Regions from separate parts of the Shewanella sp. 10N.286.52.C2 genome, predicted to be linked through region 1. Evidence: predicted binding sites of a transcription regulator. Region 1 holds the regulator's gene; the other holds the start of a gene.
The links. The regulator sigma-54, encoded in region 1, starts transcription at its own class of promoters, with help from an activator protein. The targets are predictions, from matches to a motif close to GTTGGCACGNNNNTNGNNT.
Positions count from the first base shown of each region.

Region 1 (8,301 bases):
AAAAGCGATTAACTTCGTCGGCTTAACGATAAGACTATTCTACTTCCCATAGGCTACAGCCTACATGCTTATAAAAGTGGCACTGATTACGACAAAGATTCAAACATGTGTGTAATAATTTCATCATCGACTCCTGCTGATATTCAAATTTATAAGGCTTAAATTTCTCCACTAAATTGGTCAAATTAAAAGCTACCTCTTTAGTGATACGTAACTCAATGGAATACTTGTGCCAATTATGAAATAAATATTTTACCCTTTTATTACAGTGACTTATTTTTTTAAAGTGTTAGCTCTAAAAAGTGAGCGTGAAACATCTTGGTGCAAAAGTACTATTTTGGTGCGAATTGGTTTTAATTGGTAAACAAAAGTAACCATTAAAACTCTATGGTTTTAAGGCACAAAAAAGCGGCAATAAATGCCGCTTTTTATGCTGATGAGAGAGGGGGTTTTACGGCGCTACATTAAGAAAATGGTCGCTAAGCCTAAAAAGGCGAATAAGCCAATCACATCGGTGACTGTGGTTAGTACCATACCGCCAGCCAATGCCGGATCGATATTGAGTTTTTTAAGTATGAGCGGAATACTGGCCCCCGCTAGTCCGGCAACGGTCATGTTAATGAGCATCGCGCCGCCAATGAGACCGCCCAGTGCCATATCACCTTTCCATAGCCACACTGCAAAGAAGACCAGTACCGACCACATGAGGCCATTAAGAAAACCAATGGCTAATTCTTTACCTATAAGCCAACGGGAGTTACTTTGACCAATATGACCCAAGGCGATACCACGAATAACCAGAGCTAAGGTTTGATTGCCTGCCACACCGCCCATACTAGGGACAATAGTCATTAAAATCGCGATGGTGGCAAATTGCTCTAACGTGCCTTCAAACATATTACTTACTGATGCAGCAAGTAAGGCGGCAAACAAGTTAATGGTAAGCCATAGCGAGCGTCTGAAGGTGCTTTTCATTACTGGGCCAAAGGTATCTTCATCGTCATCCATACCCGCCATCCCCATCATTGAGTGTTCGGCGTCTTCACGAATAACATCGACCACATCATCAATGGTAATACGGCCTAATAATTTTTGTGCTTCATCTACCACTGGGGCCGAAATCCAGTCATGGCGTTCAAATAATTGCGCCACTTCATTATCAGGCATGTCCACAGGGATGCTTTCTAATTCAGGATCCATGATGCTGCGAATGGTTGAATTAGGATCACAGGTGAGTAGATCGGCAAGGCGCACCCCACCAAGCACATGATCGTTGCGATCAACCACATATAAGGTATCTGTGGTATCGGGTAAGTTGCCGCGCTGGCGCAAATAGCGTAATACCACATCAATATTAACGTCAGGACGCAAAGTGACCGTATCAGTATTCATGATACTGCCAGCGGTGTCATCAGGGTATGACAGTGCTTGTTCGACGCGATGGCGGTCTTGACTGCTCATGGATTGCAGTACTTTTTTATAAACAGCATCTGGCAAACTTCTTAAGATGTAAGCCAAGTCATCGGTATCCATCCCTGAGGTGGCTTGGGCTACTTTTTCTGGGGTCATAGCGCTGATGAGTGAATCTTTTAACTCTTCACCGAGTTCTTCTAGGATTTCACCCGCTTGCTCATGATCAATCAGTTGCCATAACACTTGACGAGTTTTCGGCGGTGATGATTCAAGAATTAATGCGACATCGGAGGCGGCCATGTCATGAAGCATATTTCTGACATGAACAAACATACCGCTACCTAATGCTTGTGTAAGCTGATTAAGACGTTGTTCGGTCAGTTCGCTGTCGATGACTTCAATACCCATTGGCTACTCCTGAAAAGACGATGATGAAATGTTAACTTAACTCACCGGAAAGAATGAAGAAATTTCTAATATCTGATGGCTTGATGCGCAATTCATAAACACGCTAATACTGCTTGGTGGTGTGTTGAGTATAGCTAATAAAATAATGGTAAAGGTGAGTCGCTGTGTTTCCTTGGAGATGTTACTGGGCGCAGGCGGTTAGCTTTCTTCGTCAAATTTATCGTTGATTAACTTGCATACGGCCTCAAGGGCTTTTTCTGCATCACGGCCTTGAGCTTCAACAGTAATGATTTTACCAATGCCACTTTCTAACATTAATAACCCCAATACACTGGCAGCACTGGCTTGTTTCTCACCTTGGATAAGGGTGATAGTTGCGTCAAACTCGGTAGCTAAAATTGCCAATTTAGTCGCCGCTCGCGCATGCAAGCCTAGCTTGTTACTGATGGTAATTTGCTTTGAATAGGCCACCGTTTTGGCTGGCGATGTGGTTAGCTTATTCAATGCCAAGCTCTCTATGGCGGGCGCTGACTTTGTGCTTAGAGTTGTTGAAACGTTTAGCGAGCTGATCGGCAATATAAACCGAACGGTGCTGACCGCCAGTACAACCAATGGCAATGGTCAGGTAGCTGCGGTTATTACGCTCTAAATGTGGCATCCAAGTGTCAAAAAGGTTTTCAATTTGCCAGATAAACTTATTCACCAAAGGCTGTCGCTCTAAGAACTCTTGCACGGGCGCATCTAGGCCTGTGTAGGGCCTTAACTCAAGCTCCCAGTGCGGATTCGGTAAAAAGCGCACATCAAACATAAAGTCTGCTTCAGCCGGCATGCCATGCTTAAAGCCAAATGACTCAAAATGTACCACTAATTCTTTATCAACACTGCCTAGCAAGATTTGCCGAACATGATCGCTCAATTCGTAGATATTAGTTTGCGAGGTGTCGATATAGTGATCAACCATTTTGGCTATGGGTTCGAGTAACCGCCCCTCAAGCTTAATGGCTTCTTGTAACGAAATTTGATTCTTAGACAGTGGGTGTAATCGGCGGGTCTCACTAAAACGCTTCAGTAACACTTTATCGTTGGCGTTTAAAAAGAAACTGGTAATGCTGGTATCGTCAGACAGTAAAGCAATTTGCTCTTTGAGTACTTTGCCTTGCTCTTCGATATTACGCACATCGACGCTAATGGCGACAAGCTCGTTACTATCTTTAAGCTGTTCAAGCAGGCTGCCAATCAGTGGCAGTGGCAGGTTATCAACACAGTAATAACCTAAATCTTCAAGCACTCTCAGTGCGACTGATTTTCCTGAACCTGAACGTCCCGATACGATGACAAGTTTCATGCAGTAATAACCTGATAAAGTTCTGTAGCGTCATGACTCTTTCGAAGTCGTTTAAGTATCAATTTATCACTGAGTTTCTCTGCCATGCTAGATAATGTGCTTAGGTGTTGCTGGCACTGATCTGCAGGTACAAGAAGCGCAAATAAAATATCTACAGGTTGCTTGTCTATGGCATCAAAGGCGATTGGCTCTTCGCATTTGATTAAAATAGCAATGGGTTCTTCGATATTATCTAAGCGCCCATGTGGAATTGCTATGCCATTTCCTATACCTGTACTGCCCATTTTTTCACGCGCTATTAGACTTTCAAAAATAGCCTGTGAAGAAAGGGTTGGGTACTGGGCAGCCATTAAATTGCTGATTAATTCCAGTACCTTTTTCTTACTGCCCGGAGTGGCACAGGTAGTGCACGCCGGCTGCAGGATGGTACGAAGTTCCATCGTTAATGCTTAGTGAGTTTCTCTTTATGTTTAATTACCTGACGGTCTAGCTTATCTATCAGGGCGTCTATTGCCACATACATATCAGCGTTACGCGATACAGCAAACACTTCACCGCCTTTTAGGTGCAGTTTGGCTTCGGCAATCTGTTGTAGCTTTTGAACATCGAGCACAACGTGAACATTATTGATCTGTTCGAAGTGTCGTTCAAGCTTTGAAAATTTTGTTTGCACGTATTCCCGTAAAGATTGAGTTATTTCAATATGGTTTCCAGTCAGGTTAATTTGCATAGGTCATCCTCCAATAACAAAAAGTTATAAGCTTTTGCGTTGGTTTGAGGGAGGGATGAGCATTGCCTCTCGATATTTGGCTATCGTACGTCGAGCAACGTTAATCCCTTGTTCAGCCAATAGTGTCGCCATTTTACTATCACTAAGAGGCTTTTTCGGGTTTTCTGCAGCTACGAGCTTTTTAATAAATGCGCGAATTGCTGTAGAAGAGCATTCTCCACCATCATCGGTACTTACATGGCTTGAGAAAAAATATTTTAGTTCAAAAAGTCCACGGGGGGTATGCATGTATTTTTGGGTCGTGACCCGTGAAATGGTCGACTCGTGCATTTCAACCGCTTCAGCAATATCATTGAGCACCATCGGCTTCATGGCTTCTTCACCGAACTCAAAGAAACCTTGCTGAAATTGTACGATACAGTTAGCCACTTTTAGTAAGGTTTCATTACGGCTATCGATGCTTTTGATAAACCATTTAGCTTCTTGTAAATGACCACGAATAAATTGGCTGTCAGCTTGGCTTGAACCGCCTTTGGCCATAGCTGCATATTGCTGATTAACGCCAATTTTAGGCATGTTATCGGGATTTAGCTCGACCACCCAGCGACCATTCTTTTTAAGTACAGTAACATCAGGAATGACGTACTCATCTTTAATGGGGGTAATTTGCAAGCCTGGACGTGGATTGAGCGTTTGAATAAATTCAATGGCTTCACGTAAATCATCTTCTTTAAGCTTGGTTTTACGCATCAGTAACCTAAAGTCACGACCGGCGATTAAATCAAGATGATCTTTAATCAGTAACTTAACATTATCTATGCAAGGAATTTCATTAGGGTATTGGCCTAATTGAATTAATAGACACTCACTTAAATCTCGCGCTGCAATGCCGACGGGATCGAAGTGTTGTACCCGTTTAAGTACAGCTTCAACTTCATCGAGTTCGATATCGTCAGTGCCTAAGGATTGCAAAATGTCTTCAACGCTCTGGGTGAGGTAACCGCGCTCATCAATGGCATCAATAATGGCGGTTGCAATCACTAAGTCATTTTCAGAAAAGGGAGTGAGGTTTTTTTGCCATTCAAGATGCTCATACAAGCCTTCACTGGTTTCGCCTTGAAACGGCATATCATTACCGCTCGATACTGCGCCAGAGCCAGAAGTCGGCGAGGCGGTATACACCTCATCCCATGTGGTATCCATAGGGAGTTCTTCAGGCATAGAATCTTTAGTGAGCGATTCAGTGGTATCAACCGTTGAGGTGTCTTTTTCTATGGTGACTTGGCTATTATCACTAAAATCGGTGTCAGTTTGCAGGGCGTTTTCTTTTACGGGCTCTTTGGCTTTAGTGAATTCGTCTTCAAGCTCTAATAGCGGGTTTGAATCAAGTGCTTGTTGAATTTCTTGCTGTAGCTCCAATGAGGAAAGTTGCAATAAGCGAATCGCTTGTTGCAACTGTGGGGTCATGGTTAAGTGTTGACCCATTTTGAGTTGGAGTGAGGCTTTCATGTACCGCTTGTCCCTAATTGAATTACATCATCGCGACGAACAGTGTGGGCGCTAGTTTATGATCCTAGAAAAATAGACTAGATTAAGGTTTGTTGTTGGCCGCGAATGCCATACTAAAAACTGAATAGTGCTAACTATAGCTTGAATTGTTCACCTAAGTATACCGACCTAACTTGCTGATTGACTAAGATCTCAGCAGGTGTTCCTTCAGCAATCAAGTTTCCGTGACTCACAATATATGCTCGCTCACACACATCAAGTGTTTCACGGACATTATGGTCGGTAATTAGCACCCCTAAACCACGGCTTTTAAGTTGTTGAATAATTTTCTTGATGTCGATTACTGAGATAGGATCTACCCCTGCAAAAGGTTCATCTAATAAAATAAACTTAGGATTTGCCGCTAATGCGCGTGCAATTTCAACTCGGCGACGCTCGCCTCCCGATAACGCCATACCTTGGCTATCACGGATATGAGTTATGTTAAATTCTTCTAATAAATGTTCCAGTTCTTCAATGCGCTGCTCATTTGATAAGCTTTTGCGAGTTTGAAGCACTGCCATTATATTATCGTGTACTGTGAGCTTACGAAAAATACTGGCTTCTTGAGGTAAGTAGCCAATGCCTTTTCGGGCGCGCAAATGCATTGGATCTGCGGTTAAATCATCTTCATCGATCAGAATGCGGCCCTTATCACTTTTGACTAGGCCTACGACCATATAAAAGGTGGTGGTTTTACCCGCACCATTAGGGCCAAGTAAGCCAACAATTTGGCCGGTTTTTACCGTCAGGCTGACATCTTTTACTACCTGGCGACTTTTATAACTCTTAGCGAGATTTTCAGCGGTTAACGTAATTTGGGTCATTAGTCATTTTGCTCAGCTGCTGGGGCTGACAATGTCGCCTGCGCCTCAGCGTTAAGTGATTCAGTTACTTCGGGTGTTTCAGTTGAGTTCACAGCCTCTACAGCAGATAAATTGTTGTTTTCAATTATAGCTGGTGGCGTGTCATCACCGGGTTTAGCGCTGTCTGGTAAATGTGGTTGCTCATCTTTTTTCTTTTCAGAATCAATCAAGTCTGGGTGACTTTCTGGTTGAAAAATAGTGATAACCCGATCTTCACCAGTACCGGTGCTTTCAGCAATTAACTGCTGCTTTTCAATGTTGTAGCTAATTAGGTTACCAGTAACCTGGCTGCCAGCTTGGTCCAATTTAGCATTACCCGTTAAGGTTAAAATGCTAGTGGCAAGCTCATATTTAATTTCATCGGCACTGGCAGTACCAATACGGCCATCATCTAACTCTTGGGAAAATGTCGCAGGGTTACCTGTGGCAACCATGGTTTTTTGGGTGCCGCTTTCGGTGCCAAATGCGCGTAATTCGTCGGCATTAATGTTAATCGACCCTTGAGTCACATTAACTGGGCCATAGAAGATGACCTGATTGTTTTTTATGTCAGCTTTTTGGCTCACAGCTGCGACTTTAAGCTCTTGCTGTAAATCGCCTTCTTTTGCATAGGCGCTGGCAATACTGACTACACTGAGTAGTGAGGCAATCAAAAGTTTACTTTGCTTCATACGTTCCTTCTACTTGACTTAAAAGTTCAAGTTCTTGAGCATTTAAATCAGCATACAGGCCTAAACCTTGTATATTAAAATCTGACCCAGTAACAAAAATTTGTCTATCTGAGGTCAAAATCATGGTGTTCATATCGAGTGCCAACATGGTGGTTGTCAAAGATTGTAATGGCTCGTCGATGTTTATTGCATCAATAATAACATTATTTTCTAAAACTACTTTGCCTGTTTCATTATTCAGCTTGCCTAAATCTGCGCTTAATTGCCATTCGGCTTCACCATTTTCAGGATAAATAAGGTAGACAGGCTCAGTAAACATGGTTTCATTACTTTGCTGAAAGTGCTCCATGTATTTCGCTGAGACTCGGCTTTGCACTAAACCTTGCTCATTAAATTCAGTGGTGCGTAAGTCATTGGCGATAAAATCAGGGCGAGCAGGGGCTGGCAATGTACTTGCCTCCATCTGACTACGTTTAACTTGTACTTGCCAATAAAGGACTAAGGCTGCGCCAAAAAATCCGATAATAGCGAAGGTCACTCGGCTCATATACTCATTCCGTGGGCATTTTCAAACTTATCTTGGCTAAGTAATAGCAAATCGGTGAGTTCACGTAATGCGCCATTTCCGCCGTTAATGGTGGTGGTCATATGGCAATGTTGTTTAACATAAGGATGGCCATCAGCCACACAAACTGCAAGGCCAACCTGTTTCATCACAGGTAAGTCAACCATGTCATCACCAATATAGGCGACTTCATCTGGGCTAACGCCATAGGTATCTAACAGGCTTTGGTAAGGCACTAGTTTATCATCAACACCTTGATAAATATGAGTGACACCTAAAGCGGTCATTCTATTTTCCACAATGGCAGATTTACGCCCGGTTATCACAGCAACATGAATATTACTGGTTAAAATAGAGCGAATGCCATAACCATCACGGGTATGAAATGCTTTTAACTCTTCCCCTGCATTACTTAAATAAATACGGCCATCGGAAAATACCCCATCGACATCGCAAATAAGCAGCTTAATTTTTTTGGCTTTTTGCCAAACATCATCAGAGATTGGGCCGTAAAAACCTTGGTGCAGTGTTTCGTGTAATGACATGTTAAATGACTCCAGCTTTAACCATATCGAGCATGTTAAGTGCGCCGACTGGGCGTTGGTTCTCGTCTACGACAATTAAACCGTTAATACTTTTTTCTTCCATAATCTGTAATGCTTGCGCGGCTAAAATACCTGGGCTGATGGTAATGCAGTTGGTTGTCATTACATCGGCAATAGCGGTAGTACGCAGGTTCACTTCAGCATCGATGA
Region 1 is NZ_MCTV01000013.1:17,232-25,532, forward strand. Features, by position in the region: gene mgtE (magnesium transporter) at 460-1,821, opposite strand; gene BCU94_RS05930 (HPr family phosphocarrier protein) at 2,020-2,292, opposite strand; gene rapZ (RNase adapter RapZ) at 2,318-3,166, opposite strand; gene ptsN (PTS IIA-like nitrogen regulatory protein PtsN) at 3,163-3,606, opposite strand; gene hpf (ribosome hibernation promoting factor) at 3,609-3,896, opposite strand; gene BCU94_RS05950 (RNA polymerase factor sigma-54) at 3,921-5,405, opposite strand; gene lptB (LPS export ABC transporter ATP-binding protein) at 5,540-6,271, opposite strand; gene lptA (lipopolysaccharide transport periplasmic protein LptA) at 6,271-6,981, opposite strand; gene lptC (LPS export ABC transporter periplasmic protein LptC) at 6,968-7,528, opposite strand; gene kdsC (3-deoxy-manno-octulosonate-8-phosphatase KdsC) at 7,525-8,091, opposite strand; gene BCU94_RS05975 (KpsF/GutQ family sugar-phosphate isomerase) at 8,093-8,301, opposite strand, start outside.

Region 2 (8,301 bases), on a different contig from region 1:
TTGGCTTGTGTGACACCGGTACAGGCGCAAATTAGTGGGCTGTTACCAGCTTTAATCAGCTGATGTAATTGACGCATTAATGCAACATCTACTGTTTGACCAATAAGCAAATTCATCGCTTCAAGGGAAACAGCGACCTTTGTGCGACTTAACAGTTTCAGTGATACCAACAAGCCGTTACTGATATTGCAATGCACATGGATAATTTGCTGACTAGCAAGGGAAATTGTCCATTTTAAAGCGTGTACCGTTGACTGGTAAGCAAATGCTGCATCTGTATTTTCAAAACCGATGTGATAACAACTGCCAGTGGTTAATGTTTGCTGAACATTCCAGTTCAGGCCTTGCATGTGTGGATCATGCAGACCAAAAACGATCCCTTGCAATGTCACAGCAACTTTAGTTAACGACACGGGTTGGCATTTAAACGCTGGCTGTTTTGAGTAAGGGTCAAACTGACTATCAAGTGGGGTATTAACGCCCTTACCTAACGAGAACTGCTCAGACCAATGCATTGACATAAACCCCAAGTCTGGCGCTTGGGAGTCATCTGCAACCACTCTTGCCACGGCAAAATTGGTTATTGATAAATTGGGGGCAGCAAAAGTTACCAAGTCGTCTTCAATTAATTTTAATTGCGCTAAAGTCGAAGGATGAACAGCAATAACAGGCTCTGGGATACTGGCTCTAAGCGCCGCAATATGACCTGTGCGGGTCATGGTGTGCCATTGATCTCGGCTGCGACCACTGTTTAAGCGTACTTGCCCAGCTGGCAAAGGGGCTATTTGGCAATCTGCAGTGGTTTCAATAAATTGCGCTTTTGATGATGCGGTGGCGAATATGCCATCGGCAAACAATCTTTTCTTATTGCCCCCTATGGCACCATGGTTAGCAGCAGGCCACTGCGTCGGTAGTAACTCATCATATTGCTCATCCGTTAAATCAGCCAAACCGCTTAAATCAAACTGCTTGCCTGGAAAAGATTGCTTTACAAGCTTAGATAACTGGGCAAATTCTTTAAAAACGGCAGCACTGTTTTTAAAGCTAAAACTTTGTTCAAAACCCATCGCTTTTGCGACTTCTGCCAAGGCCCACCAATCAGCTTTTGCAGTGCCTTTAGCTTGTATAAAGCCACGTTGGCGGCTAATCACTCGCTCACTGTTAGTGACAGTGCCACATTTTTCAGACCAACCCTGTGCAGGTAATAACACATCGGCTAATTGCGCAGTCGCAGAGTCTTGTGTTATCTCAGACACCACCACAAAAGGACAGGTTTCTAATGCCGCAGTTATTTTTGCAGTATTAGGCAATGACACCACTGGATTAGTGCCCATAATCCACACCGCTTTAATTGTTCCATCTGCCATAGCATCAAATAATTCAACGGCTGTGAGACCCTTATCAGTCGCGATCACCTCAGACTGCCAAAAATCTCCTAACACTTGACGCTCCGGCTCAGAAAACCCCATATGACAAGCAAGTTGTGTCGCTAAACCGCCCACTTCACGCCCACCCATGGCATTCGGTTGGCCTGTAAGTGAAAAGAAACCACAACCTTCCTTACCAACCTGACCAAGAGCTAAGTGACAATTGATTATCGCATTGCTAGTGTCAGTGCCTGCAATAGATTGGTTTACCCCTTGGCAGCTAGCTGTCATGACTTTTGCGTGAGAGATAAATAACTGATAGAAATCCTGCAACTGAGCAATAGGCACTAATAACGCTTGGGCAAGTGTTTCAACATCAGTGGCTTGACTGGCAACGTGTGCTAAGGTTTGAGTGAAGTTTTCAGTGTGCGCATCAATATATGGCTGATTTAACGCTTCATTTTTGGCAATGAAATTCAGTAAGCCATTAAATAATAACGTATCTGTCCCCGGCGCGATTTGAAGATGTAAGTCTGCTTGGCTTGCCGTAGCAGTTTTAGCTGGGTCAATTACGACAATTTTAGTGCCATAACGCTGGCGGGCTTTAATCATCCGCTGAAATAAAACCGGATGGGTCCACGCTGCGTTTGAACCCACTAATACTATTACTTGTGCCTGTTCAAAATCGTCATAACAACCCGCTACAACATCCTCTCCATATGCGCGCATGTGCGCACTTACAGCAGAAGACATACAAAGGCGTGAATTGGTATCAACATTCGCCGTGCCAATAAAGCCTTTGGCCAATTTATTAGCCACATAGTAATCTTCAGTTAAAAGTTGCCCTGATAAATAAAATGCAACTGAGTCTGGTCCATATTGCGCAATAGTTTGTTTAAAGGTGTCAGCAATTGTCGTGATAGCTTCAGGCCAAGCAACTGACTTACCAGACTTATATTTGGGATAACGTAAACTATTTGGCTGGACTAAGCTTTCTAATAAACGCTCACCTTTGGCACATAACTGACCTTTATTGGCTGGGTGAGTACGATCACCTTCAAGCTCAAATCCAATGTCGTTAAGACTGCTAGGGGTTACACTTATTCCGCAGCCGACGCCGCAATAAGCACAACTAGATTGGATATTAGACATGCAACTTCCCTTCACTGACTCAAATTCAATGACAATAACGTCGCAAATCTCGTGCCAATTGCTAACTTAATGATTTACAAACCGTTTACAAATAAGGCAAATTTAAAATCGCTACTTTTGTTCAACAAAAGTGCACCAAGCCGCACCAATAACGCACATGTCGTTGAAAACAAAAGGAAATTAATACCACTTTAGAGGTATGCCGTATAGGTAGTGTGATAAATGCTAAACCATGAATTGAATATTCATGTGGAATTATTCTTTGAGCTAATGTCGGCGGAAATATAAAAGTTATTTATAAACAGCAAAACTGGGGCAATAAAAAAGCGCTGAATTTCAGCGCTTTTAAACTTTGCTTAAAGCTAAATAATCATCAGTTATTTAGCAACGCGGCCATCATCATGGCAGCTATCACAAGTCGGTTTTTCACCAACATTCATGTCATGTGGTGCGTGACAGTCTTGACACATTAACATGCCATCATGTGGCGCATGGTTTTCATCCATTTCCGCAAGTGTTCCGTGACAGTCTTGACACTGCGCGAACTCATGCTCACCGTCAGCAGATGGCTCGCCATCAGCATGACAACTTTCACAGCCACCCATTTCAGCGTGGAAATCAGCTAAAACTTCATCTGCAGCGAATGCATTTGATGACAAAGTTACTACAGCTAAAGCTGCTGCAAACATTGCTACAAGTATTTTATTGCTCACTATTATACCCTCCAGTTACGATAGTCAAAAAGGCTCTAATAGAGAGACCTTTAATCGATATCAATTTTCAGAACGACTTTTTTAGGCTCAGTTATAAACTTAGCTAACACTGGTTAATTTAGCAACACTAAATAGTCAGCGGCAAAATTCAATCATCATCTCTGACACCTAAAAAGCGTTACATAATGTATCACCTTGAAAAGAAGGTTATATTAACGAGTTAAAATAAAAAGGGAAGCAATAAAAAAGGAGCTATTAAGCTCCTTTTATAACCAAGATCACATTATTAACTATTTCTAAGGGCGCTAATACGTTTTTCTAGTGGTGGATGGCTCATTAAAAAGTCAGTCATTGAACGTTTACCGTTAATACCTAATGCTGACATTTGCGCTGGCATTGCACCCGTTTCTGGGCCAGTTTTTAAACGCTCTAATGCCGCAATCATCTTATCTTTGCCAGCAAGCTTGGCCGCACCTTCATCGGCTTTAAACTCACGAATACGAGAGAAGTAAGCCACAACCATAGACGCTAAAATACCAAATAACATGTCAAGTACGAAAACCACAGCCATGTATGCAAACATACCAAGACCTTCACCCTCTTCATCATTACTCGCAACGAAGTTATTCACAATACCTGCAACAACACGAGCGGCAAAAATAACGAAGGTATTCACGACACCTTGAATAAGGGTCAAGGTGACCATGTCACCGTTAGCCACGTGGCTAACTTCGTGAGCCAGTACGCCTTCGATTTCATCTTGGGTCATACCGTAAAGTAAGCCTGAACTCACAGCAACTAGCGCGTTATCTTTACTTGGGCCCGTTGCAAATGCGTTCATCTCTTCAGATTGGTAAATTGCCACTTCTGGCATTTTAATCCCAGCTTGCTGCGCTTGACGAGCAACGGTGTCAACTAACCAACGTTCAGTATTATCACGAGGGTTTGTAATAACTTCACAACCCATGGTTTTCTTCGCCATCCACTTAGAGATAGCTAAACTGATAAATGCGCCGCCAAAACCAAACATAGCAGCAAAAATTAATAAACCACTCATGCTTGATGTGCTTACACCTAGCAGAGACATCACAATCGAAGCAACTAGCAAAATGGCTAAGTTGGTGGCGATTAGTAAACCGATACGTAACATTACAACTCCTAACTGGCATTCATGCCGACATAAACTCAACGCCTGAGCTCAATGCTCAAGCTGACTTGAACGCAAAAATATTATTAAACACTTAACGACATAATATGTCCTAAAAAAGATATTTCAAGCGTCTAATAGAAAAAACTGACATAAAATGACAGATTAGTTAAAAATACCACACTAAGCCTAACCTCAGCTAAATGCTTAACTTAGTAGCGGGCAGAGTCTAGGCAGCTTGTATTAATCGAAACTTAAATCTAACCAGCATTTGCTAGAAAGCCTAGTGTTTAGCGGATAGATGGCGATTAATCTTTGTTAATATCGTCACTAAGGAGCAGAACAATAACTAATTTAATTAGTTAGCAATTTATAACCCTCATTCAGCCCAGTATCCCTTTTATTCATAACCTTACCTTGAACGCTGCGAGTGAGTTAACTGTTAAGTTTAGCTAATGGCTATTCATTCATAATGGGGCTTCCCGGTCATTGACATTAATCAGCATGCCGTCAACTTATAAATACCCATTTAAGTGAGTGGAGCACTCATGTCTACATAAGAGTATCAGCCAATAAAAAAGCGTTAAATCCTATAAGGATTTAACGCTTTCTTTATCACTCAATCCAGTGAACTCATTCAGTAAACTGACTCTAATTCATTAAAAAGTGTAGCTCAGTTTAACGTTAAAGTAGCGACCTGGTTGAGAATAAGTCTCTTCAGTCACGCCCATGTTTGCCATTAAATATTTTGACTGACCTGCTACATCAGAATACTCAATATATTCTTTATCAAACAGGTTAAACACGCCAGCACGTACCGTCCAGTTATCATTCACATGGAAGTTAGCCGTCAAATCAAATACTGCGTAGCCTGCTGTGTTATACACTTCATTGAAGCCCATACTAGGCATTCCTGGGTAAATATTTAAGTCAGAAGTACGGTCCATTTGATCAGCAAAGCGCATGGTTAAACCAAAGTCTGCTTCGGTATTGCCAAAGTAAGTATAATAATTTGCCCCTAAGTTACCTTTTAATGGGCTAACAGTATTAAGGTAGTCACCATTTTGATCTTCGCCATGGGTGTAAGCAATGTTACCCCACAGTTCAAACTTATCGGTGAACCAATGGCTCATAGACATTTCTGCACCATAAAGCGTGACTTCATCGAAGTTGATGTAACGATAGTTTAAAGACATTTCAGGGAACAGCTTGAAACCTACGAACTCCCAATCAATATAGTTATCGGCTTTCGTATAGAAAGTGGTAAATTCATATTTAGTGTCGCCATGATCACCACGAACACCCACTTCAATGGTGTTACTTGATTCTGACTCTAAGTCGTAGTTTGCCTCAATGATAACAGGGAATGGCATCGCGCCATCTTTGACCTCCAACTCACCCCATTTTTGATCTGGGGTTGGCATTTTGTAACCGTAAGCATATTGCGCATACACATTCACGTTTTCAGTCATGTGATATACAAGGCCAAGTTTAGGCGACCAAAAGCCATCACTCATCGCGGCAAAATCTTCAGGATCACGGCCAGCATCTTCAGCTTGCTGTTGATCAGGGGTGTTTTTGAAGTAATCGTAACGCAGCCCCACAATACCGTTTAGTTTGCCGTCTAAAAAGGTCATGTCATCTTGTATAAATAGTCCGGCACGTAAACTTTTCGTATCAGCAAATGAGAAGGTATCGATATCTGATGGCGTAGAATTACCATTTTTATCGATATCTTGGTAATCACGAGGGCGACTCATTTCAGATTGCTCTACATCCACGCCATAAATAATATTGTGGTCATGGCCTGGTAAAGACAGCGCTTTACTAAAGGTGCTGGCGAAACCAAAACGGTATTCATCAAATTGGTAATCACGGTGCTCCGTTATTACTCGGTCTGCACCACTGATACCATTAAAGTAGTCACGTTTCTCACTTTGGTCGGTTTTACCGTAATATAATACGAAATCAACATTGTCATGAATGATGCGGTCTTTAGTTGAACGTAAACGTAATGAGGTATTTAACGCTTGAGTTTGGCGGTCATAATCAATTGACTCACCAATGTCACCTTTATCAGCATATTTTTCCCAGCGGTCAAGCTGTTGATTCATGTAATCAACGGTTAACTGCAGGTTAGTATCATCATTAAAGTGATACTTACTTTTTAGTAATAAGCTGTCAGTGACTAAGTCACTATCTGGTAATGTGTTGTAGTAGTTTTGCTGTTCTTCACCACTACGACGTTGATAACTGACTAGGTTATCAAAATCACCTGCTGCAAATGCGCTCGTAAAGCCACCGCTGAACTCATCGTTCATACCTGTGTAGCCGCCATTTGCAGAGAAATAATAATCACTGCCACGTAAGTAATCATCCGCATCTTTAGTGGTCATGACCATCACGCCACCTAACGCATCGGAGCCATACATAGTCGATGCTGCAGTTTTTAACACTTCAACTTGCTTTAAGCCTTCAACTTCAGTTAATCCGCGGCCTGTGCCTTCAGCGCCTGGGCCTAATGGTGATGCATACTGGTTATTAACCCGAACGCCATCTTTAACCATCATCACGCGGTTGCCGCCAATACCACGAATGGTCACCGAGCTTGGCTTACCTGCGCCGCCTTTAACATCAACGGCAGCTTCTGTTCTAAATAATGAAGCAAAGTCGGTGCTCATATTACGCGCTATCGATTCTTCATCAATAACCACAACCGAACCGGCAACTTGATCAAGTGTTTGCTCCATACGAGAACCAGAAATCACAATTACATCATGAAAATTTGAAATAGATTGTTTGATTTCTTCTTGCGATACAATTTCACCAGTATCCGCAATAACTTGAGGGGACAATGCCGCGGCAATCGCGGCACTAATTAACTTGATCGAAAGTTGCTTCATCAACACTATCCTTAAAAAAACCTTAATAGGAATTAATCTCATCTTTAATGGCGCAGGATTCTAGCATGAACAAATTTTCACATAGCGATCATGATCTCAATATTCATTGTTGATATTCAAACTTAAGGGTTTTCTTATTTTTACATTGTTAGCGGTCACGGATATTTAATTAGCTGCAAAATAAAGCTAACAATAATTAACAGTTGAGCATCATTAACAACTCAAGATCCCAACACCCAAAGCGGTTGGCCAATGCCGTAGGGTTTCCATAAGGTTTTAAAGAGAAGATCATAGCGATGTTAAAAATATGCGGGGGAGTGAACAGTAAAAGCCAAAATACATGTTTAAAGGGTAAGTTTACCTTGATAAAACGACTAATCTAAAATCGTATAATATAAATACTCCCATGCGAACTGAACGCTATACATTGGTGGGTATGAGTTGACCTGATGCCAGAAAAACCAAAAGGCGTGTGACAGTGAGCGGTAGTCGTATACCAAGAAATAAAAGGAAATAGCCACTTTTGATGGGTGATATAAATGAAAAGGCCCAGCAAGGCATACAATACCACCCTGCGTATTTTTTCTGCCTTGGTAAACTCTGGTGCAAATTCGATGATTTCTCTCCTTGAAAATATCAAATGCTAAAACAACTACTTGTAAGCAAAAAGACAAAGGCTAAAAATCAAAACTTAAGTCTCTATAAGGTCGAGTTATCAATATGCACAGCGGCATTTATAGCTGTTGGCTCACTTAAGTACGGCACATAACCTAAGAATGGCGCTGTCATTAACTCTTTTAAACTTGATAAGTTCTCTTCTATTTCACTCATTTCAGGGTCAACTTGGTTAGCGACCCAAGCTGCAATATTAAGCCCGTCAGCTTCAATGGCCTCTTGGGTTAATAATGCATGGTTAAGACAACCAAGCTTCATGCCCACCACTAAAATAACCCCAACATCATTTTGCTGAGCCAGCTGCTGTACTGATTGCGATAAATATTGGCCTTTACTTAAAGGTA
Region 2 is NZ_MCTV01000027.1:48,600-56,900, forward strand. Features, by position in the region: gene BCU94_RS11085 (nitrate reductase) at 1-2,519, opposite strand, end outside; gene BCU94_RS11090 (cytochrome c3 family protein) at 2,897-3,232, opposite strand; gene htpX (protease HtpX) at 3,519-4,382, opposite strand; gene BCU94_RS11100 (TonB-dependent hemoglobin/transferrin/lactoferrin family receptor) at 5,039-7,282, opposite strand; gene bioD (dethiobiotin synthase) at 7,982-8,301, opposite strand, start outside.
Region 2: BCU94_RS11085 (nitrate reductase) is a predicted target of sigma-54. The motif match lies at 2,560-2,578, and genes of this name have one in related genera.